DNA from 2 places in the Microbacterium sp. FW305-3-2-15-F-LB2 genome. Region 2 is predicted to be linked to the other one. Evidence: predicted binding sites of a transcription regulator. Region 2 holds the regulator's gene; the other holds the start of a gene.
The links. Region 2 encodes HspR, which represses chaperone genes until heat shock. Its sites were predicted from a motif close to AAGTTGAGTCNNNNNGACTCAACTT; they were not measured.

Region 1: a site for HspR is predicted at 7,263-7,287, ahead of AC3WLZ_RS10985 (ATP-dependent Clp protease ATP-binding subunit). Genes of this name have one in related genera too.

Annotation. Positions count from the first base shown of each region.
Region 1 covers NZ_JBYSZO010000001.1:2,265,192-2,276,078, reverse strand. The annotation lists gene AC3WLZ_RS11025 (nucleoside hydrolase) at 1-805, opposite strand, end outside; gene AC3WLZ_RS11020 (ribokinase) at 802-1,647, opposite strand; gene AC3WLZ_RS11015 (FUSC family protein) at 1,665-2,687, opposite strand; gene AC3WLZ_RS11010 (DUF3817 domain-containing protein) at 3,328-3,792, shown strand; gene AC3WLZ_RS11005 (class I SAM-dependent methyltransferase) at 4,239-5,342, opposite strand; gene AC3WLZ_RS11000 (hypothetical protein) at 5,363-5,512, opposite strand; gene AC3WLZ_RS10995 (EI24 domain-containing protein) at 5,538-6,302, opposite strand; gene AC3WLZ_RS10990 (hypothetical protein) at 6,362-7,195, shown strand; gene AC3WLZ_RS10985 (ATP-dependent Clp protease ATP-binding subunit) at 7,303-9,831, shown strand; gene AC3WLZ_RS10980 (LLM class flavin-dependent oxidoreductase) at 10,063-10,887, shown strand, end outside.
Region 2 covers NZ_JBYSZO010000001.1:3,306,467-3,317,353, reverse strand. The annotation lists gene AC3WLZ_RS15965 (DEAD/DEAH box helicase) at 1-451, shown strand, start outside; gene dnaK (molecular chaperone DnaK) at 893-2,761, shown strand; gene grpE (nucleotide exchange factor GrpE) at 2,774-3,382, shown strand; gene AC3WLZ_RS15950 (DnaJ C-terminal domain-containing protein) at 3,391-4,374, shown strand; gene AC3WLZ_RS15945 (heat shock protein transcriptional repressor HspR) at 4,442-4,888, shown strand; gene AC3WLZ_RS15940 (GntR family transcriptional regulator) at 4,961-5,623, shown strand; gene AC3WLZ_RS15935 (NAD(P)-dependent oxidoreductase) at 5,873-6,859, shown strand; gene AC3WLZ_RS15930 (ABC transporter substrate-binding protein) at 6,896-8,197, shown strand; gene AC3WLZ_RS15925 (carbohydrate ABC transporter permease) at 8,254-9,186, shown strand; gene AC3WLZ_RS15920 (carbohydrate ABC transporter permease) at 9,183-10,094, shown strand; gene AC3WLZ_RS15915 (SDR family oxidoreductase) at 10,098-10,829, shown strand; gene AC3WLZ_RS15910 (dihydrodipicolinate synthase family protein) at 10,850-10,887, shown strand, end outside.

The DNA.
Region 1 (10,887 bases), 1.0 Mb from region 2:
CGCGCTCGAGTCGCACTTCGACCTGACCCGCAGAGACGCTGACACCGCGCAACACCCCGGCGGCGACCATCGCGGCCAACGGATCGTGCAGCGCGCAGCGGCGGTCGGGGAAGACGCGGCCCTCGTAGAAGTCGAGGTACGCGGGCAACATGGCGGCCAACGCCTGGGGAACTGCACCCGGGATCGCTTCGAGGCGCACGAGGTCGGTGGCATCCAGGGTCTGGGTCATCGTGACGTCGAGGGGGACGAGGGTGGTGTCCCAGTCCTGCGCGAAGACGACGGCCGCGGCCTCGGGATCGTTGTGGATGTTCGCCTCGGCCCACGCCGTCACGTTGCCGGAGTGGCCGAAGGCGCCGCCCATCACGACGAGCCGGTCGAACGCGGCGACGCCGGGCGTCTCGGCGTACGCGGCGAGGTTCGTCAACGGACCGAGGGCCAGGACGGTGAGATCCGGATGCCGGGAGGCGAGGTGATCGATGAGTTCGACCGCGGGTCGTGCGTCGGGGGACCGGTCTGCCGCGGTCCAGGCGATGCCGCCCACGCCGTCGTCACCGTGGACGTGCGGCGCGCCGCCGGCGTAGTCGCGTCCGCGGAAGTGGTGCGCGCCGACGGCGACCGGGATGTCGTGGACGCCGGCGAGCTCGAACAGCGTCAGGGTGTTGGCGGCGGCGCGGGCGGCATCCGTGTTCCCGGAGACCGTCGTGACGCCGACGATCTCGACCGCCGGCTCGGCGAGCAGATACGCCAGGGCGAGCGCGTCGTCGATACCGGTGTCGCAGTCGACCAGGATCGGGCGGCGGGTCATCGGGTGGCCTCGTAGGCATCGAGGGGCTGCAGGTCGGGTTGCGAGGCGTCGTCGGCGACGGCGGCGGCCCCGACGGTGCACGCCCGCGCGAGCGCGTCGGTCTCGGAATCGCCGCGCAAGAGGCCCACCACCAGCGCCGCGCAGAACGCATCGCCCGCGCCGACGGTGTTGCGCACGGTCGTCGGCACCCCCGGCGCCGACGCGACGAGGTCGCCGTGCCGGTACAGCCGTGCACCGTCGGCGCCCAGCGTGACGCACAGCAGGGGGACGCCGTGCACCTCGGGGAGCTGCGCGTATTCCGTCTCATTCACGATCACGAGGTCGGCGCGGTCGAGCACACCGGGTGGGAGCGGTCGCGCGGGGGCGGCGTTGAGGACGAAGAACCCGGCGGCTTCCGCGGCGGCGGAGACGACGGCATCCGACACCTCCAACTGCGCGAGCACCGCGGCACCCGGCTCGATGCCGAGGGCGTCGGCGTCGATCGCGCCATTCGCTCCGGCGCACACGACGATCGAGTTCTCGCCGCTCGCATCGACGACGATGAGGGCTGTGCCGGTCGCGGCATCCGAGATCTGCACACCGGACGCGTCGACACCGAGTTCCGCGAAGCGTTCGTGGATGCCGCGCCCGTCGAGGTCGTCGCCCACGGCGCCGACCATACGTACATCCGCTCCGAGGCGCGCCGCGGCGACCGCTTGGTTCGCTCCCTTCCCGCCGGGCCCGCGCTGGAGGACGCCGTCGGCGACCGTCTCACCCGGGCCGGGGGCGCGCTCCACTCGCGCGGTGAGGTCGACGTTGATCGCCCCGACAACGGTGAGGGCGACTCGGGTGGGCTCCGGCATCCGGCTCTCCTTAATGTTCAGGCGGCGGGTCGGCGCCGCAGCGCCGCCGACACGATGGCCACGATCGTTCCGACGGCGACTCCGATGACCGTTTCGAGCACGCGGTCGCGCAGCAGCACATCGGGTGTCACGGGGGAGGCGAGCGAGATCATGAGCAGCGCGAGCGGCGTGATGAAGATCATGGCGATGCCGTAGTTGCGGCCGACGAACAGCTCGGCACCGACCTGCATCGCCACAGCGACGAGGAGGATCGCCCACGGCGGCAGGTGCAGGGCCAGCAGACCGGCGGCGATCAGGACGCCCACGAGCGTTCCGCCGAGACGCTGCGCACCCCGGATGAGCCGCGCGGTGACGTGGGCACCGCCGACGGCGGCGACAGCGCCCACCATCGCCCAGTACCAGTGACTGCCGATCAGCAGCACTCCCGCGATGCCGGCGAGGAGCGCGGCGACGCCGACCGTCGCCGTCATCTCCCACGCGACCGCGCCGATCGGCGGGCGCTGCCGGGTCGGTAGGCGCCATGACCCTCGGCGCGCCAGGGCGAACGCCGTCGTGACGACGAGACTCCAGATCACACTGCTCACCCCGACGAGCAGCACCAGCCCGAAGGTCGCCGTCGTGGCGGGGAAGCTCGCGCACGCGCCGGCGGCGAACACGGTGAACAGGGCCCCGGGCGGATGCCACTGGGCCCGATACGCAAACAGCGTCACCGCCGCGGCGAGAGCGGCGACGACGATGACGCTCGCGAGCGGCGGTGCGGTCAAGGTGGACAGCAGCGTTCCGAGCAGCATCGACATGATGAGGATGCCACCCGCCGTCGCCTGCATCCGCACCCGGGTGCGCGGCGGGTCGAGGCGTCCGTAGAGCGCGGCGAACGCGCCGAACGAGGCGTAGACGCTCAGATCGAGGCGCCCGATGGCGAGCAGAACGAGAAGCGGCACGCCCACGCTGAGGGCCGCTCGGGCCGCGACGCGGTGGTCTCCACGGTGGGGGCCGATGCGGATGATCCCGGTCCACACGCGTCCCCGGGATTCCGCCACCCGTCCAGCCTACGTTGCGTGTTCGCGGTGAGCGGCGTGGGGGCTGGGCACACTCCGCCGCGTGTGGGTGTTTCGGTGGCGGCGATGTGTTCGCTGCGGCGGTTCGGTCGTGCAAGGTGGTGCGACGCGCGGAGGGCGGGGGTCCCGTGGGCTTTCGGTGGCGGGGATGTGTCGATTGCCGCGGTTCGGTCGTGCGATTTGGCGCGACGCGCGGTGGGCGAGGGTCCTGCGTGCGTTTCGGTGGCGGCGATGTGTCGATTGCCGCGGTTCGGTCGTGCAAGGTGGCGCGACGCGCGGTGGGCGGGGGTCCCGCGTGCGTTTCGGTGGCGGCGATGTGTCGACTGCGGCGGTTCGGTCGTGCAATGTGGCGCGACCGAACAGCCGGGTCAAGGCCTTGGGTGCAGAGCGGCGCTGGGGTGAGGTGGAGAGATGGATGCCGACCGCGACAAGGAACCGATCGAGCCCGGGCCTGAACCCGACACGTCCACCGCAGCCGAGGCGGAGAACTCCGACCCGACGCTCGACCACGACGACGAACCCATCGAGTGAGCGCGCGCTGCCTCGACGTCGAACAGTGCAGGGGGTGACCGCCGGGGCGTTTCCGTAGGGTGGGAAGCCCCGCACCCGAACGAGGAGAGACGTGTTCCGCACGCCCCTGGCCCTGTTTCGAACGCTCGCGATCGCCGAGGCCGTCTCGTGGACCCTCTTGATCGCGGGGCTTGTCCTGCGCGCGACCGCCGACCTTCCGATCGCGGTGACGATCGGCGGTGGCATCCACGGGTTCGTGTTCCTGGCGTACGGCGCGACGGCGGTCGTGGTAGCTCTGAACCAGCGCTGGGGCGTGGGCCCCGCGGCCGTCGCGATCATCAGCGCGGTGATCCCGTACGCGACGGTTCCCACCGAGCTGTGGCTGCACCGCACCGGGAGGTTGCGCGGAACGTGGCGCATCGAGGCCGGGGACGACCCGCGCGATCAGCGGCCCCTCGACCGTGTGCTGCGGTTCTTCCTGCGGCGGCCGTGGGTGCTCGGCATCCTGATCCTGCTCGCTGTCGCGCTGATCTTCGTGGTGCTGCTGGTGGTCGGCCCGCCGGGTGGCAAGGGCTGAATCCTCGGGACTATGTCCCAAAAATGGATGCCTGGCGCCGCTGCTGCTGGCCACATGTGGGACACGCACTGTCAAAAGTGGGACGAAGGCGTGCAGGGAGCTGCAGAGGGCGACGTGCCGGAGCTTGTCCCAAGAATGGCTGGTGCGGGTGGCGCGCACTGACCATATGTGGGACACGCACCGTCAGAAGTGGGACGAAGGCGCGCAGGAGCTGCAGAGGGCGACGTGCCGGAGCTTGTCCCAAGAATGGCTGGTGCGGGTGGCGCGCACTGACCATATGTGGGACACGCACCGTCAGAAGTGGGACGAGGGCGCGAAGGGAGCTGCAGAGGGCGACGTGTCGGAGCTTGTCCCAAGAGTGGCTGGTGCGGGTGGCGCGCACTGACTATATGTGGGACACGCACCGTCAGAAGTGGGACGAGGGGGTGCCGCAGAGCGGCTGACGCTCAGCGGCGCGTCGACACCGTGACCGTGAACTTGCGGTCGCGGGCGACCTGACGCGTCGGGCCGACGATCCGCTCCAGCGCCGGACGGTACTGCAGTGCGGAGTTCCACACCGTCCACAGCTCGCCGCCGGGCGCGAGGGCGCGGGCGGCGTCGGCGAAGAAGCGCGGTGCGATGCCCTCGTTGATCGCGGAGCCGGAATGGAACGGCGGGTTCAGAGCGATGAACCGCGCGCTGCCGTCGGGTTGTGCGCCGAGCATGTCGTCGCGGACGACCTCGACACGGTCGGCGACGCCATTGGCCGCGGCCGTCGCGCGCGCGGAGGCCACCGCGGCGGCCGACTGGTCGCACGCGATCACCCGAAGGTGGGGATGCCGCATCGCGAGCGCCGCGGCCACGACCCCGCTCCCGCACGCGTAGTCGATGGCCTCGGAGGCTGTCGGTTCGGGCAGGTGGGCCAGCAGGAGACGCGTGCCGATGTCGATCGAGGCGCCCGCGAAGACACCGCCGAAAGCGCGGACCTCCAGCCCGTCCACCGCGGTCGCCTCGGGCTGCGGGTCTGCGCCGTCGTGCGGGCCGCGGGAAACGAGGACACGCGACTTCTGTCGGGCGTGCGTGACGTCGACGCGGTCGAAGCGCGCCCGCAGCACGTCGTTCATTGTGGGCGTCATGTGCTTGATGCGGCCGCCCGCGAACACCACGACGTCGGGGTGGGCGTGCGCGGCGATCAGACCCGCGATGTCGTCGAGTCCGCGGAGCGACCGGGGCAGACGCAGGAGGACGACCCGCGCGTCGCGGACGAGGTCGGCATCCAGACCGTGGGACGAGAACGCATCGTCGAGTCCGACGCGGGAGGCATTGGCAGCGAGTGCCCGTTCGCCGGTGAGGGCGTCCTGGTGCACGCGGATGCCGCGGGCTCCGTCCGAAGCGGCGCCCAGGGTCAGCGCTCCGTAGGCGTCGTCGATGACGACGAGCGTTCCGTCGGGGACGTCGCGCCGCGCGGCGGCGGATTCGTCGAGGATCAGGCGATCAGCGGCATCCACCGCGACGAGGTCCGGACCCTCGAGGTCGGGCCAGCGGCGGAGGTCGTCGAACGAGAAGGTCACCGGGGCGTCGTAGGCGGCGATTACCGGGTGCCGAAGTGGAACGGCAGCGCGAGGGAGGCGGCCACCAGCAGGATGCCGAGGGCGAAGAACAGCGCGGGCGCGGCGAGCGAGAACGACAGGCCCGTGAGCAGCATGCCGCCGACGAACAGGATGAGCGAGACGATGAACATAGGGGATCCCTTCGGTCGCTCCAGGCTATCGTGCCGCGTCGGGCGCCCGGTCCGCGGCGGGGGGAGTCTCGCGGAGAGCTGCGTGCGTCCACAGGGTGCTCCCGGCCACCGCGGCCGGCATGACCGCGATCGCGCCGAGCGGCACGAGGAAACAGAGCTGCGTCGCCACACCGAAACCCAGGGCTCGCGCGCGGTTGTCGCGGAGGACGGCGCGGCGAGCGCGGCGGTCCAGCCCGCGCGCGGACAGAGCGCGCGAGGTCAGCTCGTCGGCGAGCAGCCATCCGGTCAGCAGGAGACCGGTGGTGAATCCGAGGACGCCGCCGACGAACGGGATGAGTCCGAGCAGCCACGCGGCCAGGGCGGCGAGCGCGCCGCGGGCGATGAGGCGCACGGCGTCTCCGGCCGCGCGCCAGAAGCCGTACTCGGCATCCGGGATCCGGCCCGTCGCCGTGAGTTCAGTGGCACGCCAGATGCGGTCGTAGAACGGCTCGCCGACCGCGAGGGTCACCGCCGTGAACGACACGATCGCGAGGAACGCGACCGCCCCGAACGAGGCGACCGCGATCGCGGTGCGCAGGACGGTGGCCCAGAGCGGATCCCAAGTGTTCGCGAAGGGCGTCCAGTCGTCCACGACCTCGCCGAGGAGGATGCCCCAGCCGACGAGGGCGGCGCCGAAGACCAGCCCGACGAGGAATCCGGGGATGAGTCCGAGCGCCATCGCGCCGGGGGAGCGGCGCCACTGGCCGAGGCCGCGGAGGAGCATCCGGGCGCCGTGGAGAAACTCGCGCATCCGGGCATTGTCGCAGAGCGGCGCGCGGGAACGTCGGGGCTCGCTGACAGGATGTGGGCATGCGCATCCGCACCACGTCGACGCAGCGCACCTATCGGTACGTGCGGCTGACGATCCTCGCCGCGACCCTGCTTCTGGCCGTCGCGGTGGGGATGCAGGCGATGGTCGGGGGCCCGCTCCCGTCGCTGAGCGCCGCGTACTACACCCCGGCGGGGCCGATGTTCGTGGCCGCTCTCTTCGTGGTCGCCGCGGCGTTCGTCGCGCTGTCGGGCCACAGCGTCGAGCAGGGCCTTCTCGACGTGGCCGCGGTGCTGGCGCTCGTGATCGCCGTGGTCCCGACCACTCTCGAGTCCGAGGTCTGCGGCGAGCTCGTCCGGTGCGTTCCGCCCGCGACCATTCCCACCGCGGTGAACAACGGTGTCGCAGTGGCATCCGTCGTCCTCGTCGGCGTGATCGCCGGGGTCGTGCTGTCGATCGTGCAGGGCACGATGTCGCGCGGAGTCGTGCTGACGGCGGGCGCCGTCGCGACACTCGTCGTGGGGGTGATCGTGTGGGCGGCTGTCGCCCCGACGTCCTTCCTCGCCGCCGGGCACAACCTCGCCGCCGTCGGGTTCTTCCTTCTCGTGGGAGCGGTGGCCGCGATCGCCGCGTGGCGCCCGCAGCGCGCACCGGAGCGGTTTCGCCCGGCGTACGCAGCGGTGGCGATCGGCATCCTGCTCTCCCTGGTGGGGCTCGGTGTCACGCTCGCAGCGGCGGCCGGGGGAGCCGACATCGTGCGGCCCGTGCCCTGGCTGTTCGTGGGCGAGGCGGCGGCGCTCGTCCTGTTCGCCGTGTTCTGGATCCTCCAGACGGCGGAGCTGTGGAACGAGCCGGACCCGCGGCTCCGGGCCTGACGCGCGATCGCCGGGAATATCCTCGGAGCCGCACCGTTGAACTTGATACGCAGTCGCTCAAGTCTCAAAATTGAGTCGACTCCACTCACGTATCACAGGAGACGGAATTGCCTGAAGATGTCACCCCCGGCGCCGGGGACAACGGCGCCCAGTCGTTCGACGAGTTCCTCGCGCGCTACCTCGCCGGTGAGCGGGCCCGCGCCGAGCGCTCGATCGACCTCAGCCGGTTCCTGAGCGCGCGCACGCAAGAGGCGCTGCAGGACGCCGGTCGCTACGCGCTCGGCCGCGGCCAGCGCGAACTCGACGCGCTGCACGTGCTGCACGTGCTCGTCGGGCAGTCGCCCGCTCGCGAAGCCGTCGCCCGTCTCGGCGCCGACCCCGCCGCGATCGCCCGCGCCGCCGAGAGCCGCCTCCCGGCCGCCGGTCCCGCCGCCGACGTCGACGGCGCCGTCGTGGCGGGATCCGTCCAACGCGCTCTGTTCCACGCCTTCCAGGTCGCCCGCGCGGCCGGATCGACCTACGTCGACCCCGACCACCTGTTCTTCGCGCTCGTCCTCGCGCAGGACGCCCCGGCCGGTCAGATCCTGGCGCAGGCCGGTGTCACCGCCGAGGCCCTGACGCAGGGGGTGCGCGAGACCGTCGTCGGCGGCGAGCAGCCTTCCGCGCCCGAGGAGACGGCATCCACGACCCCCAACCTGGATCGCTTCGGTACCGACCTCACCGCGCTCGCCGCGGACGGCCGCCTCGACCCGGTGATCGGCCGCGCCGACGAGATCGAGCAGACCATCGAGATCCTCAGCCGCCGCACGAAGAACAACCCCGTGCTGATCGGTGAGGCCGGCGTCGGCAAGACCGCCGTCGTCGAGGGACTGGCCCGCGCGATCGTCGAGGGCAGCGTCCCCGAGCAGCTGCGCGACACGCGCGTTGTGTCGATCGACCTGGCCGCGATGCTCTCCGGCGCCCGTTACCGCGGCGACTTCGAGGAGCGTCTCACCCAGACGATGGACGAGATCGCCGCTCAGTCCGGCAAGCTCGTCGTCTTCATCGACGAGGTGCACACGATCGTTGGCGCCGGCGCCGGTGGCGACGGGGCCATGGATGCCGGAAACATCCTGAAGCCGCGCCTCGCTCGTGGCGAGCTGCACCTGGTGGGAGCCACCACGCTCAAGGAGTACCGGACGATCGAGAAGGACCCCGCTCTCGAGCGGCGCCTGCAGCCCGTGCGGGTGGGCGAGCCCTCGATCCCCGACGCGGTCGAGATCCTGCGCGGCCTCCGCTCGGCCTACGAGGAGCACCACGCCGTGACGTACACCGACGACGCGCTGCGCGCCGCGGTGGAGCTCGGCGACCGGTACCTTCCCGACCGCGTGCTGCCCGACAAGGCGATCGACCTCATCGACCAGGCCGGTGCGCGCCTGCGGCTGCGCCTGGGCGCCAAGGTGGACGTGTCCGCCCTCGTGGAGCGTCTGGCCACGCTCGAGGCCGACAAGAACGCCGCCGTCTCGGCGGAGCACTACGAAGAGGCGTCTCGCATCCGCGACGAGATCACCGCGGTGCAGGAGCGGCTCGAGAAGGCCACGTCCGCCCCGCGCCCCGACGCGGTGGTCGACGAGTCCGAGATCGCCTCGGTGATCAGCCGGGCCACCGGCATCCCGGTGTCGCGTCTGACCGCTTCCGAGCGCGGACGTCTCGCGCACCTCGAGGACGACCTGCACGCGAGGGTCATCGGGCAGGATGCCGCGGTCACCGCGGTCGCCAAGGCCGTGCGTCGCAACCGCACGGGCATGGGTGACGAGAACCGTCCCGTCGGATCGTTCCTGTTCCTCGGACCCACCGGTGTCGGAAAGACCGAGCTCGCGAAGGCGCTCGCCGGATCGCTGTTCGACGACGACTCCGCCGTGATCCGTTTCGACATGAGCGAGTTCGGCGAACGGCACACCGTGTCGCGCCTCATCGGTGCCCCTCCGGGATACGTCGGCTACGACGAGGCCGGACAGCTCACCGAGCGCGTGCGCCGGAACCCCTACTCGGTCGTGCTGTTCGACGAGATCGAGAAGGCCCACCCCGACGTCTTCACCCTGCTGCTGCAGGTGCTCGACGACGGGCGCCTGACCGACGGCCAGGGACGCACGGTCGATTTCCGCAACACGGTGATCGTGATGACCTCGAACCTTGGCAGCGAGTACCTGGCATCCCGTTCGGGAGCCATCGGGTTCACCACGACCGGGCGGGAGTTCGACGACGCCGACCTGCGCGACCGCGTCATGGGGAAGCTGCGCGAGGCCATGCGGCCCGAGTTCCTGAACCGGATCGACGACATCGTGATGTTCCGCAAGCTCGAGAAGGAGCAGCTGCGCGACATCGTCCGGCTGCTGCTCGAGCGCACGTCGAAGCGTCTCGCTTCGCGCGAGGTGTCGCTCGAGGTGACGGATGCCGCGATCGACCGCCTCGCCGAGGTCGGATACGAGCCCGAGTACGGTGCACGGCCGCTGCGCCGGGTCATCCAGCGCGAGATCGACGATCGCATCGCCGACCTGTTCGTCGCTGGTGAGCTGGTCGACGGGGGAGCGGTGACGGTGGATGCCACGGCATCCGGGTTCGTCGTCCGGGCCGCCGTGGAGGCACTCGCCGCGTAACGGCTCGTGTCGGCCCTCGGACCCTTCGGGTTCCGGGGGCCTTCGCCGTTTCGGGTGCCGGCGCGGTGCGTGCCGAACTCCGGAGTTTCGTGGCGATTCAGCGCCCTGGCCGCGGCGTGGAGGCGGCGACGCCGGGTTTCTCCGGAGTTCGGCACGCGCCGGACAGGGTGCCCCGGGCGCCTGGGTGGCCGCCCGCTGCCGAATGTCGGTGGAGCACGGCAGAGTAGGGGTATGAGTCGCATCGGCACGATCTTCAGCCCGTACCCGCACCCGCCCGAGGAACTGCGCGAGGCCGCCCGGGTGGCCGAGGGGGAGGGCGTGCCCGAGCTCTGGCTGTGGGAGGACTGCTTCCGCTCGTCGGCGTGGGCGGCCGCCGCGGCGGCGCTCGCCGCGACCGACCACCTCCGCGTGGGCGTTGGCATCGCGCCGTTCCCGCTGCGCAACGTCGCCGCCTCGGCGATGGAGGTCGCCACGATCGAGCGCATCTTCCCGGGGCGCCTGCTGCCCGGCTTCGGACACGGCGTGCAGGACTGGATGCGGCAGATCGGCGCGAAGGCCGCCTCGCCGCTCACCCTCATGCAGGAGCAACTGCCCGCTCTGCGTGCGCTCCTGGCCGGCGACACCGTCAGCACCGAGGGGCGTTACGTGCGGCTGCGCGACGTCTCGCTCGACTGGCCGCCGGTCGTCCCGCCGCGGGTCTACGCGGCCGCGGAAGGACCGAAGACACTGCACCTCGCCGGTGCCGTCGCCGACGGTGTCATCCTCGACAGCCGTCACACGGTCGATGAGATCGCCGAGGCCGTGCGCACCGTCCGCGAGAGCTGGACCGAGGCGGGACGCGAGGGCGATCCCGACGTGGTCGCGTACGTCCTGACGGCGTTCGGCCCCGGGGCGTCCGAGCGGGTCTCCGCCGTGCTCGAGGACCGGCCGGATGCCGCGGAGCGCGCGCTCGCGGGGTCGGTCAGCGAGGTCGCCGAGGGCGTCGCGCGCTTCCAGGCTGCCGGGGTGGACGACGTCGTGCTGCTCCCCACCGACGAGGTCGACCTGCATGCCTTC
Region 2 (10,887 bases):
GCTCGCCGTGGTGGCCCAGGGCGACACCCCGCTGCTCCTCCAGGAGGAGACGTTCTCGCAGCCGCGCTTCGACCGCGACCGGGAGCGTCCCTCCCGTGACGGTGGGGGCGCGTCCCGCGACGGTGACCGCGACGGCGGGCCGCGGCGGGAACGCGACGGACGCTTTGCGACGTACCGCATCGCGGTGGGTCGTCGGCAGCGTGTGGAGCCGCGTCAGATCGTCGGCGCCCTGGCGAACGAGGGCGGTCTGCGCCGCAACGACTTCGGCGCGATCCAGATCCGCCAGGACTTCTCGCTCGTCGAGCTTCCGGCCGACCTGTCGCGTGACACGCTGAACCGCCTCACCGACACCCGCATCTCGGGCGTCCTCATCGACCTGCGCCTCGACCAGGGCGGCCGTTCCGCGAAGCGCAGCGACCGGCCGCAGCGGCGCGATCGCGATCGCGACTGAGCCCACGGCATCCCTCCGACGCCCTCGCGACCTCTCCTGTCGCGGGGGCGTCGGCGTGTGCGCAGACCGCGCCGCGCCCGCGAGGCGCGCCCTCGCCCCCCGGACCGCGTCCCCCCCCCCCGCCCGCGTCCCCCACCCCGACCGCGTCCCACTTATTGCGGTTTGGAGCGCTCCCATACGACAACAGGTGGGACATGTTCCGTCATAAGTGGGACGAGGGGCCTCGACCGACCGACCGACCGACCGACCGACCGGCCGAGCGCGCGGCGCCGCGGGCGGGCACCCGGTCGACTGCAGAAGTTGAGCCGATTCATATCAAGTCTCCTTGACGCCCGAAACGCCCTGCGCTAGCCTTGAGTCATCGCGGCTCAACCCGCGCAGCAGACTTTGCACCAAGCCCGAGTCGTGGCATCCGCCCGGCTCATGATCAAGGAGACACATATGCCACGTGCAGTGGGAATCGACCTCGGGACGACCAACTCCGTCGTGAGCGTGCTCGAGGGTGGCGAGCCGAAGGTCATCGCCAACGCTGAGGGCTTCCGCACGACCCCCTCGGTCGTCGCGTTCACGAAGGACGGCGAGGTGCTCGTCGGCGAGACCGCCAAGCGCCAGGCCGTCACGAACGTCGACCGCACCGTTTCGTCCGTCAAGCGTCACATGGGCACGACCTGGACGTTCGACGTCGACGGCAAGAAGTGGACGCCGCAGGAGATCTCCGCGCGCATCCTCCAGAAGCTCAAGCGCGACGCCGAGGAGTACCTGGGCGACAGCGTGACGGATGCCGTCATCACGGTGCCCGCGTACTTCAACGACGCCGAGCGTCAGGCGACGAAGGAAGCCGGCGAGATCGCGGGCCTGAACGTCCTGCGCATCATCAACGAGCCCACCGCGGCCGCTCTGGCCTACGGTCTCGACAAGGGCAAGGAGGACGAGCTCATCCTCGTCTTCGACCTCGGTGGCGGAACCTTCGACGTCTCCCTCCTCGAGGTGGGCAAGGACGACGACTTCTCGACCATCCAGGTGCGCTCGACCGCCGGTGACAACCGCCTCGGTGGAGACGACTGGGACCAGCGCGTCGTCGACTACCTGATCAAGCAGTTCAAGGACACCACGGGCGTCGACGTCTCGGGCGACAAGATCGCCCTGCAGCGCCTCAAGGAGGCCGCGGAGCAGGCCAAGAAGGAGCTGTCGAGCTCGACCTCGACCTCGATCAACCTGCCCTACCTCTCGCTCACCGACTCGGGCCCCGTGTCGCTGTCCGAGACGCTGACGCGCGCCAAGTTCGAGGACCTCACCAAGGACCTCCTCGACCGCACCCGCAAGCCCTTCTCAGACGTCATCCGCGAAGCCGGCGTCAAGGTCGACGACATCGCGCACGTCGTGCTCGTCGGTGGCTCGACCCGCATGCCCGCGGTCGCCGAGCTGGTGAAGAAGGAGACCGGTCGCGACGCGAACAAGGGCGTCAACCCCGACGAGGTCGTGGCCGTGGGCGCAGCCCTGCAGGCCGGTGTCCTCAAGGGCGAGCGCAAGGACGTCCTTCTCATCGACGTCACCCCCCTGAGCCTCGGCATCGAGACCAAGGGCGGCATCATGACCAAGCTCATCGAGCGCAACACCGCCATCCCGACCAAGCGCAGCGAGACCTTCACCACCGCCGACGACAACCAGCCGTCGGTCGCGATCCAGGTCTTCCAGGGCGAGCGCGAGTTCACCCGCGATAACAAGCCGCTGGGAACCTTCGAGCTCACCGGTATCGCCCCGGCTCCCCGTGGCATCCCGCAGGTCGAGGTCACCTTCGACATCGACGCCAACGGCATCGTGCACGTGTCCGCGAAGGACAAGGGCACCGGCAAGGAGCAGTCGATGACCATCACCGGCGGCTCGTCGCTGCCCAAGGAGGACATCGAGCGCATGGTCCGCGAGGCCGAGGAGAACGCGGCGGAAGACAAGAAGCGCCGCGAGTCCGCCGAGACCCGCAACCAGGCCGAGACCCTGTCGTACTCGATCGAGAAGTTGATCAAGGAGAACGAGGACAAGCTGCCCGAAGAGGTCAAGAACGACGTCCAGGCCGACGTCGACGCCCTCAAGACGGCTCTCGCCGGTGACGACGACGACGCGGTCAAGACCGCGTTCGACAAGCTCAACGCCAGCCAGGGCAAGCTCGGCGAGGCCATCTACGCCTCGTCGCAAGCTCAGGGCGAACCGGCCGACCCCAACGTCGGTCAGCCCGGCAACGGCGAGACGCCGAACCCCGAGGAAGACGTCATCGACGCCGAAGTCGTCGACGACGACACCGACGACAAGAAGTAAGCGACAGATCCCATGGCACACAAGGACGACGAACAGCCCCAGGGCTCGGGCGCCGGTCCTGACGAGACGACGGGGCCGGAGGAGAACACCTCCGGCCCCGCGCCGTCGGGCGAGCAGACCCCGGATGCCGAAGGCCTGACGATCGAAGACATCCTCGGCGCCGAGCAGACGCCCGAGGCCGCCGCAGAGGGGGCTTCCTCCGACAAGGAGGCCTCGCTGCTGATCGACCTCAAGCGCCTGCAGGCCGAGTACGCCAACTACCGGCGGCGCACCGAAGAGCAGCGCGAGCGCGAGATCGAGCGCGCCAAGGGCGAGGCCGTGAAGGGCCTGCTGCCCGTCATGGACGACCTCGACCGTGCCGAGAAGCACGGCGACCTCGTCGAGGGCACCCCCTTCTCCGCGATCGGCGACAAGGTGCGGGCCGTGGCCGAGCGCCTCGGCGTCGTCTCGTACGGCACCGCCGGCGAGCCCTTCGACCCGCAGCACCACGAGGCGATCTTCCAGGCGCCCACTCCGGGTGTGACCCAGGCCACGGTGCTCGAGGTCGTCGAGGTCGGTTACCGCCTCGGCTCCGTCGAGCTGCGACCGGCCAAGGTCGTCGTCGCCGTGCCGGTCGAGTAGGAGGACGCATGGCGAGTCAGGACTGGTTCGACAAGGACTTCTACAAGGTCCTCGGTGTCGACAAGGACGTGAGCGCTGCCGATCTGAAGAAGACGTACCGCAAGCTCGCGCGCCAGTACCACCCCGACTCGAACCCGGGTGACGCGAAGGCCGAGGCCAAGTTCAAGGAGATCAGCGAGGCCTACTCGGTGCTCAACGACCCCGAGCAGCGCGAGGAGTACGACCAGATCCGGGCCATGGGCTCGGGGGCGCGCTTCTCGGCACCCGGGACCGCGAGCGGTGGCGGCTTCGACGACGTGTTCAGCCGCTTCGGGCAGCAGCGCGGGGGAGCGACGGGCGGATTCGAGGACTTCTTCTCGATGTTCGACCAGCAGGGCGGCGGCTTCGGCTCCGGCCGGTTCGGTCAGCCGTCCGGCGGGTACCGCGGATTCGGCGGTCCGCAGCGCGGCGCCGACGTCACGGCGCGAACGACGCTCGACTTCATCACCGCCGCAAAGGGCGAGACGATCACCCTGCAGGGCGAGGACGGCGTGCCGTTCAAGGTCAAGATCCCCGCGGGCGTCTCCGACGGCCAGAAGATCCGGCTGCGCGGTCGCGGTCGTCCCTCCCCGGACGGCGGCGAGAGCGGTGACATCGTGGTGACGGTCGCTGTGCGGCCCCACCCGGTGTTCTCCCGCGACGGGCTCAACCTGCGGCTGACGGTCCCCGTCACCTTCACCGAGGCGGCGCTCGGAGCGACGATCGAGGTGCCGACCCTCGGGGGCGAGCCCGTGCGGCTACGCGTGGCGCCGGGCACTCCGTCGGGCCGCGTGCTGCGCGTCAAGGAGCGTGGCATCCATTCGTCCAAGGGGACGGGCGACCTGCTCGCGGAGGTCCAGGTGGCCGTTCCCGACCACCTCGACGACGCCGCCCGCGAGGCCCTCGAGCGCTTCCACGCGCTCGAACCGAAAGAGAATCCCCGCGCCGACCTGATGGCCAAGGCGCGGCAGTAACGCTGGACTCCTGGCATCCGCCACAATCGGATGCCAGGAGCCGGCGATCGATGCGAGAGGAGAGGCCGTGTCCCAGAAGGAAATCGACGAGGACGCGCCGATCTTCGCGATCGCCGTGGCAGCCGAGCTGTCGAACATGCACCCGCAGACCCTGCGGCAGTACGACCGGCTCGGTCTGGTCGTGCCCGCTCGCACGCAGGGCGGATCCCGGCGTTATTCGAGCCGTCACGTGCAGCAGCTGCGCGAGGTCGCTCGCCTGTCGGGCGAGGGCATGAGCCTGCCCGCGATCGCGCGGTTGCTCGCGCTCGAGGAGCAGGTGCACGACCTCGCTCGCCGCGTCAACGATCTCGAACGCCAGCTCCTCGCCGAGCGTCAATCGCGTCCGGGCGCGCGCGTGTTCGCCGCCGGGGCGACCGGCTCGGTCGTGACGCTGCCGCACGGGGCGCGCGTGCGGCGTGCGACGGACATCGTGCTGTGGCGTCCTCGCGGCGTCTTCGATCACGACGAGGACTGACGCAGCACGAACCGATCATCGGGTGAAGAGCGTCCGAGGTAGTCTGTCAACGGTCGACAGTTGGGAGCAGACGTGTCGGAGCTTCGACCCCTCGCCATGGGCGACCAGATCGCGCATCGCCTGCGCGTCGAGATCATCCGCGGCGTCATCCCGCCGGGCACGCACCTGGCGGAAGACAGCCTGGCCGCGCGCTTCGACGTGAGCCGCGGACCGGTGCGAGACGCCCTCCGTCAACTGGAGGTCGAGGGTCTCGCCGAAGACAGGCGCAAGCGCCTGTACGCGCGGGCCATGGACCTGCGCGACGTGGAGGAGCTCTACGTCGTGAGGGAGGCGCTGGAATCGCTCGCCATCCGCTTGGCCATCCAGAACGCGAGCGCAAGCGACTGGGATCGCGTGCAGCGCATCGTCGATGGCATGTCGGCCGCCGCGAGCAGCGACGACGGCGAGCGTTTCGCGGAGCTCGACATGGAGTTCCACACCAGCTTCTACACCAACTCGCAGAACCGCCGTCTGGTGGACGCGTGGCGTCCGTACCAGCGCATCTTCGCGATCTTGTTCGAACTGAGCGACACCTCCGACATCGCCTCCGCGACCGAGGACCACCAGGGGTTCCTCGACGTCATCCGGACGGGAGACGTGGATGCCGCCGTCCACCGCCTGCGCCTCCATCTGACGCTCGCGAAGGGGCACGTCCGCGACGTGCTGCGAGGTCTCGCGGCAGGCTCCACCGCCTGACGCGCGCGCCCACCCGGTGCGGACGCGGCGGAGGCCACCCCGCTCGTCCGACGATTCCGCGCGCCGTTCGACGGTGACGCGCCCAGCCGTCGCGCGCGCATGCGGGCCCTCGCGCGACGGACGCAAAGGGGCGGCACCGCGTATTGACACCCACCGATCCCGCCCATATGGTAACTGTTAACAGTAGACAGATCGTTCGATGGTGATCGGTTCTTCGGATCCCCTCGCCGTCCAGAAGGGCTCCGCAAGATGACCTCCGCCTCCTCCGCCGTCGGTGACGGCCGCACCGTGATCGTCGGACCCGTGCGTTACGCCGAGCTGTGCGGTTCCGGTCGGCAGCTGCTGCTCGACCACGGGTTCACCCTCGTCGAGAACGAGGCGACGGTGCCGTGGACGCAGCCCGAGCTGCACGCCCTTCTCGCCGGCGCCGACGCCGCGGTCGCGGGCGTGGAGGTCTACGACAGCGCCGCCCTCGCCCACGCCGACCGGTTGCAGATCATCTCGCGCCTCGGTGTCGGCCTCGACAACATCGACCTCGACGAGACGCGAATCCGTGGCATCCACGTCGTCAACGTCCCCGGCGGCAACGCCGCCGCGGTGGCCGAACTGGCGATCGGTTTCATGATCGCCGTGCTGCGCCGTCTGCCCGAGATGGATGCTGCGACGAAGGCCGGCCGCTGGGACCGCTTCGTCGGACGCGAACTGGCAGGCAAGTCCATCGGCCTCATCGGATTCGGCGCGATCGCTCAGCTCGTCGCCCGCCGTCTGCACGGCTTCGACGTCGCGGTCACCGCGTACGACCCGTTCGCCGACGAGGCCGCCGCCGCGCGACTCGGTGTCCGCCTCGCGGACAGCGCGGCTGCGGCGGTCGCTGACGTCGACATCGTCAGCGTGCACGCGCCCCACACCGCCGCGACCCACCACATCGTCGATGACACCCTCATCGACGCGATGCGCGAGGGCACGATCCTGATCAACACCGCGCGCGGTGGGCTCGTCGACCAGGCCGCGCTCGTGCGGGGTCTGGCATCCGGTCGCGTCGCCGGCGCGGGCCTCGACGTCTTCGAGGTCGAGCCCGCCTCGGCCGAGAACCCCCTCTTCGCTCACCCGAACGTTGTCGTCGCGCCGCACGCGGCGGCGGACAGCCGCGAAGCGTACGAGCGCATCGGCCTGGCCACGGCCCGGGCGATCGTCGACGTCTTCGCCGGGCGCCTTCCCGAGGCGCTCGTCGCATAACTCCTGCTGCAATCACACACCCCGAGAGGAACACCGATGTTCACTACACCGCACACCCGACGCGTCGTCGCGGGACTGGCCGCCGCAGGCGCCGTCGTACTCGCGCTGACCGGATGCGCCGGCGGAGCAGGCGGCGATGACGCCCCCGTCTCCGAGATCACCGTCGTGGCCGCCAACAGCCCCTGGGTCGAGGGGGTGAAGACGCTCGCGACGAAGTACAAGGACGAGACGGGGATCACCGTCAACATCGAGGCCTACGGCAACGAGCAGCTCAACGACAACTACAAGGTCAAGCTCAACGCGTCGTCCTCCGACTTCGACGTCATGGCGTTCCAGGTGCAGGACGTGATGCGGGAGTTCTCGCGCAACGGCTGGCTCGCCGATATGACCGACTACGTCTCCTCGGATGCCGCGTGGAACTGGGAAGACTTCCAGCCGGCGGCCCGCGACGCGGTGCAGCTCGACGGCACCGTCTACGGAGTCCCCGTCATGACCGAGCGCCAGATCGTCTACTACCGCACCGACCTCCTGGAGGCGGCCGGCATCCCGGTTCCGGAGACACTCGACGAGCTCGAGTCGGCCGTCGCCGCTCTCAACAAGCCCGACGCCGGCGTGTACGGCATCGCGATGCGCGGCTCGCGCGTGCCGCTGGTGACGCAACTGTCGTCGTTCTTGTACAGCTATGGCGCCGACTTCCAGGACGCGGACGGTAACGCCAGCATCGACACGCCCGAGGCGGTCGAGGCCATCCAGCTCTACGGCGACCTGCTCAGCAAGTACGGCCCTCCCGGAGCAACCAACATGGGCTGGGTCGAGGCATCCGCGCTGTTCGCCCAGGGCAAGGCGGCGTTCTACATCGACGCCGACAGCCAGGCCTATACCTTCCTCGACTCGAGCAAGAGCAGCGTCGTCGACACCGTCGGCTTCGCTCAGTTCCCGGCGGGTCCCGCGGGCTCCCACTTCTACAACATCGTTCCCCAGACGGTCGGTATCAACGAGTTCTCCACCAAGAAGGATGCCGCGTGGGACTTCATCAAGTGGGTGACCAACGAGGAGAACACCACGTGGCTGCTCGCCAATGAGACCGTTCCGGGCGCGCGACAGTCGGCGTGGGCCGACGATGCCGCCGTGGCGTCCTTCCCTGCCGGACTCGTCGACATCGTCCGCAACGTCGCCGACCACGGCGTCGGCCATGACCGTCCGCGCCTCGAGCAGGTCGCGGCGGCGCGCGAGATCGTCGGCGGCCCCGTGATCACCGCGATCGAAGGAGGGGACGTCGCCGGGGCAGCGGCATCCGCCAACTCCCAGTTCCAGGACCTCCTCGACTCCGAGAAGTGACCTGACGGGGCCCCGGCGACGCCGCCGGGGCCCCGTCCCCGACCGAAAGAGGAACGATGGCGACCCTCACCGCCTCACGCCGTCGCGTCACCCCCGCGACCCGAGCCGTCGACTGGATCGACGCGCATCTGAAATGGATACTCATCGCCCCGTCGGTGGTGTTCATCGCCCTGCTGATCGCCTTCCCGATCGGCTACACCGTGTTCCTCTCGATGACCGACTCCGCGGGAGCCGTCTCACGACCGTTCCGGTTCGTCGGGTTCGAGAACTACATCGGCTGGCTGACCGACACCGAGCGGTTCTGGCCGGCCGTCGGGCGCACCGCCTACTTCACCGGCATGGCCCTCGCCCTCGAGATCGTCCTCGGTCTGGCCATCGCGCTCCTGCTACGCAAGACGTTCCGCGGTCAGAGCCTGGTGCGCGTCTTCATCCTCCTGCCCCTGGTGGCCACGCCCGTCGCGGTCGGCATGATGTGGTTGCTCATCTTCGAGCCCTCCATCGGCTTCGCCAACGTCGTGATGCGCTTCCTCGGACTGCCGCCGCAGGGATGGCTCTCCGACCCGTCGATGGCGCTGAACACCCTGATCTTCATCGATGTCTGGCAATGGACTCCGATGGTCATCCTGATCCTGCTCGCGGGGCTGTCCACTCTGCCCGAGGAGCCGGACGAGGCGGCCCGCGTGGACGGCGCGAACGCCTGGCAGCGCTTCCGCCACATCACCCTGCCGCTCCTGGCTCCGGTGATCGCCGCTGCCGCAATCCTGCGGTCCATCGACGCGATGAAGACCTTCGACATCATCTACGCCACCAAGGGCATCGGCGGCGGGTCCAGCCACGAGGCCGAGACCTTGAACATCCTGGCCTACGGGCAGGCGTTCCAGTTCTCCCAGTACGGCAAGGCATCGGCCCTGCTGATGCTCTTCTTCGTCCTGATCATCGTCGTCCTGCTCGCCCTCGCGATCCTGCGAAATCGAGGAGCCCGCTCATGAGCGCCACCCTGACTCCCTCCGCCACCACCCGTCGTTCGGCATCCGCATCGCCCTCGACCGCGGGGTCCCCCATCCCGAAGCGCCGCCGCCCTCGGCCGGCCGCCGTGGTCGGCGGTGTCGCCCGCGTCGTCGCGATCGCCGTGGTCGTCCTGTCGTTCCTGGTCCCGCTGATCTGGATGTTCCTGGCGAGCCTGAAGCGCAACCTCGACGTCGTCGACCCATCCAAGACGTTCTCCTTCGAACCCACCCTTGGCAACTACGGGACCGTGTTCGGCGCGCAGAACTTCCTGCCCATCATCGGCAACAGCATCTTCGTCGGCGCGGGGGCGACGCTGCTGGCCCTGGCCATCGGCGTGCCCGCGGCGTACGGCATCGCCCGGTACAAGGCACGCAGCACGACCGCGTTCCTGCTGATGGCGCGTGTGATCCCGGGGGTGAGCCTGCTCATCCCCTGGTACTTCCTGTTCTCGCAGGTGCACCTGGTGGGCACCTACACCGTGCTGATCCTCACGCACCTGTTCGTCACGATGCCGCTCGTCGTGGCGATCATGTCGAGCTTCTTCGATGGCATCCCCGTCGAGCTCGAGGAGGCCGCTCAGATCGACGGCACCAGCCGGATCGGGGCCTTCGTTCGGGTCGTCCTTCCTCTCTCGGTGCCGGGTGTCGCGACGGCGGCGATCCTGTCGTTCATCTTCAGCTGGAACAACTTCCTCTTCGCGCTCGTGCTCTCCAGCCAGAGCACCAGGACGCTCCCCGTCGCCATCGTCAACTTCACCAGCTACGCCGCCGTCGACTGGGGCGGGCTCATGGCGGCCGCGGTGGTCATCACGGTGCCCGTGATGATCGTGGCGCTCATCGCGCAGAAGTACGTCGTCAGCGGTCTCACCGCCGGCGCAACGAAGGGCTGACGCGTGCCTCGATCAACCGCCTGGATCATCGGGGGCGGCTCCGGCATCGGCGAGGCCGCCGCGTGGGCGCTGGCCCTGGCAGACCGGCATGTGATCGTGTCCGGGCGACGCCAAGGTGAACTCGACCGCGTCGTGAACCGGGTGCGCGCCGCGGGCGGGTCCGCCTCCGCCGCGGCCCTCGACGTCGGGGACCCGTCCGCGGTTCTCGCGACGGCGGAGGCGATCGCCCACCGTCACGGCCCCGTCGGCACGCTCGTCTACAGCGCCGGGACGAACGTGCGGCAGCGGTTCTGGGATTCGGTCGAGCCCGCGGACATCGAGAACGTCATGGATGCCAACCTCCACGGTGCCGTTCGTGCGATCCACGCCGTTTTGCCCGCGATGCGGGAACGACGTGAAGGCAGGATCGTCCTCGTTTCGTCGTGGGCGGCATGGCGCTTCTCGCCGGGGGCCGGCGCCGCCTATTCGGCGAGCAAGGCGGCGCTCGGCGTTCTCGCGGAGACCCTGAACGCCGCGGAAGGACGCGGTGGCGTGACGGCGACGCACCTGTGCCCCGGTGAGGTGTCCACCGACATCCTCGACACCCGCCCCGACCCGCCCTCCGCCGAAGCGCGCGGGCTCATGTTGCGTCCCGACGACCTCGGCGAGGCGATCGCCTGGCTTGCGGGTCTGCCCGCGCGCGTGTGCGTCAACGAGCTCGTCGTCACCCCCGCCGCCAACTCTTCCTACGCCTGATCCGAGCCGAAAGGTCCACCATGTCCCGTCGTGACATCGTCACCGCCATCCCCACCAG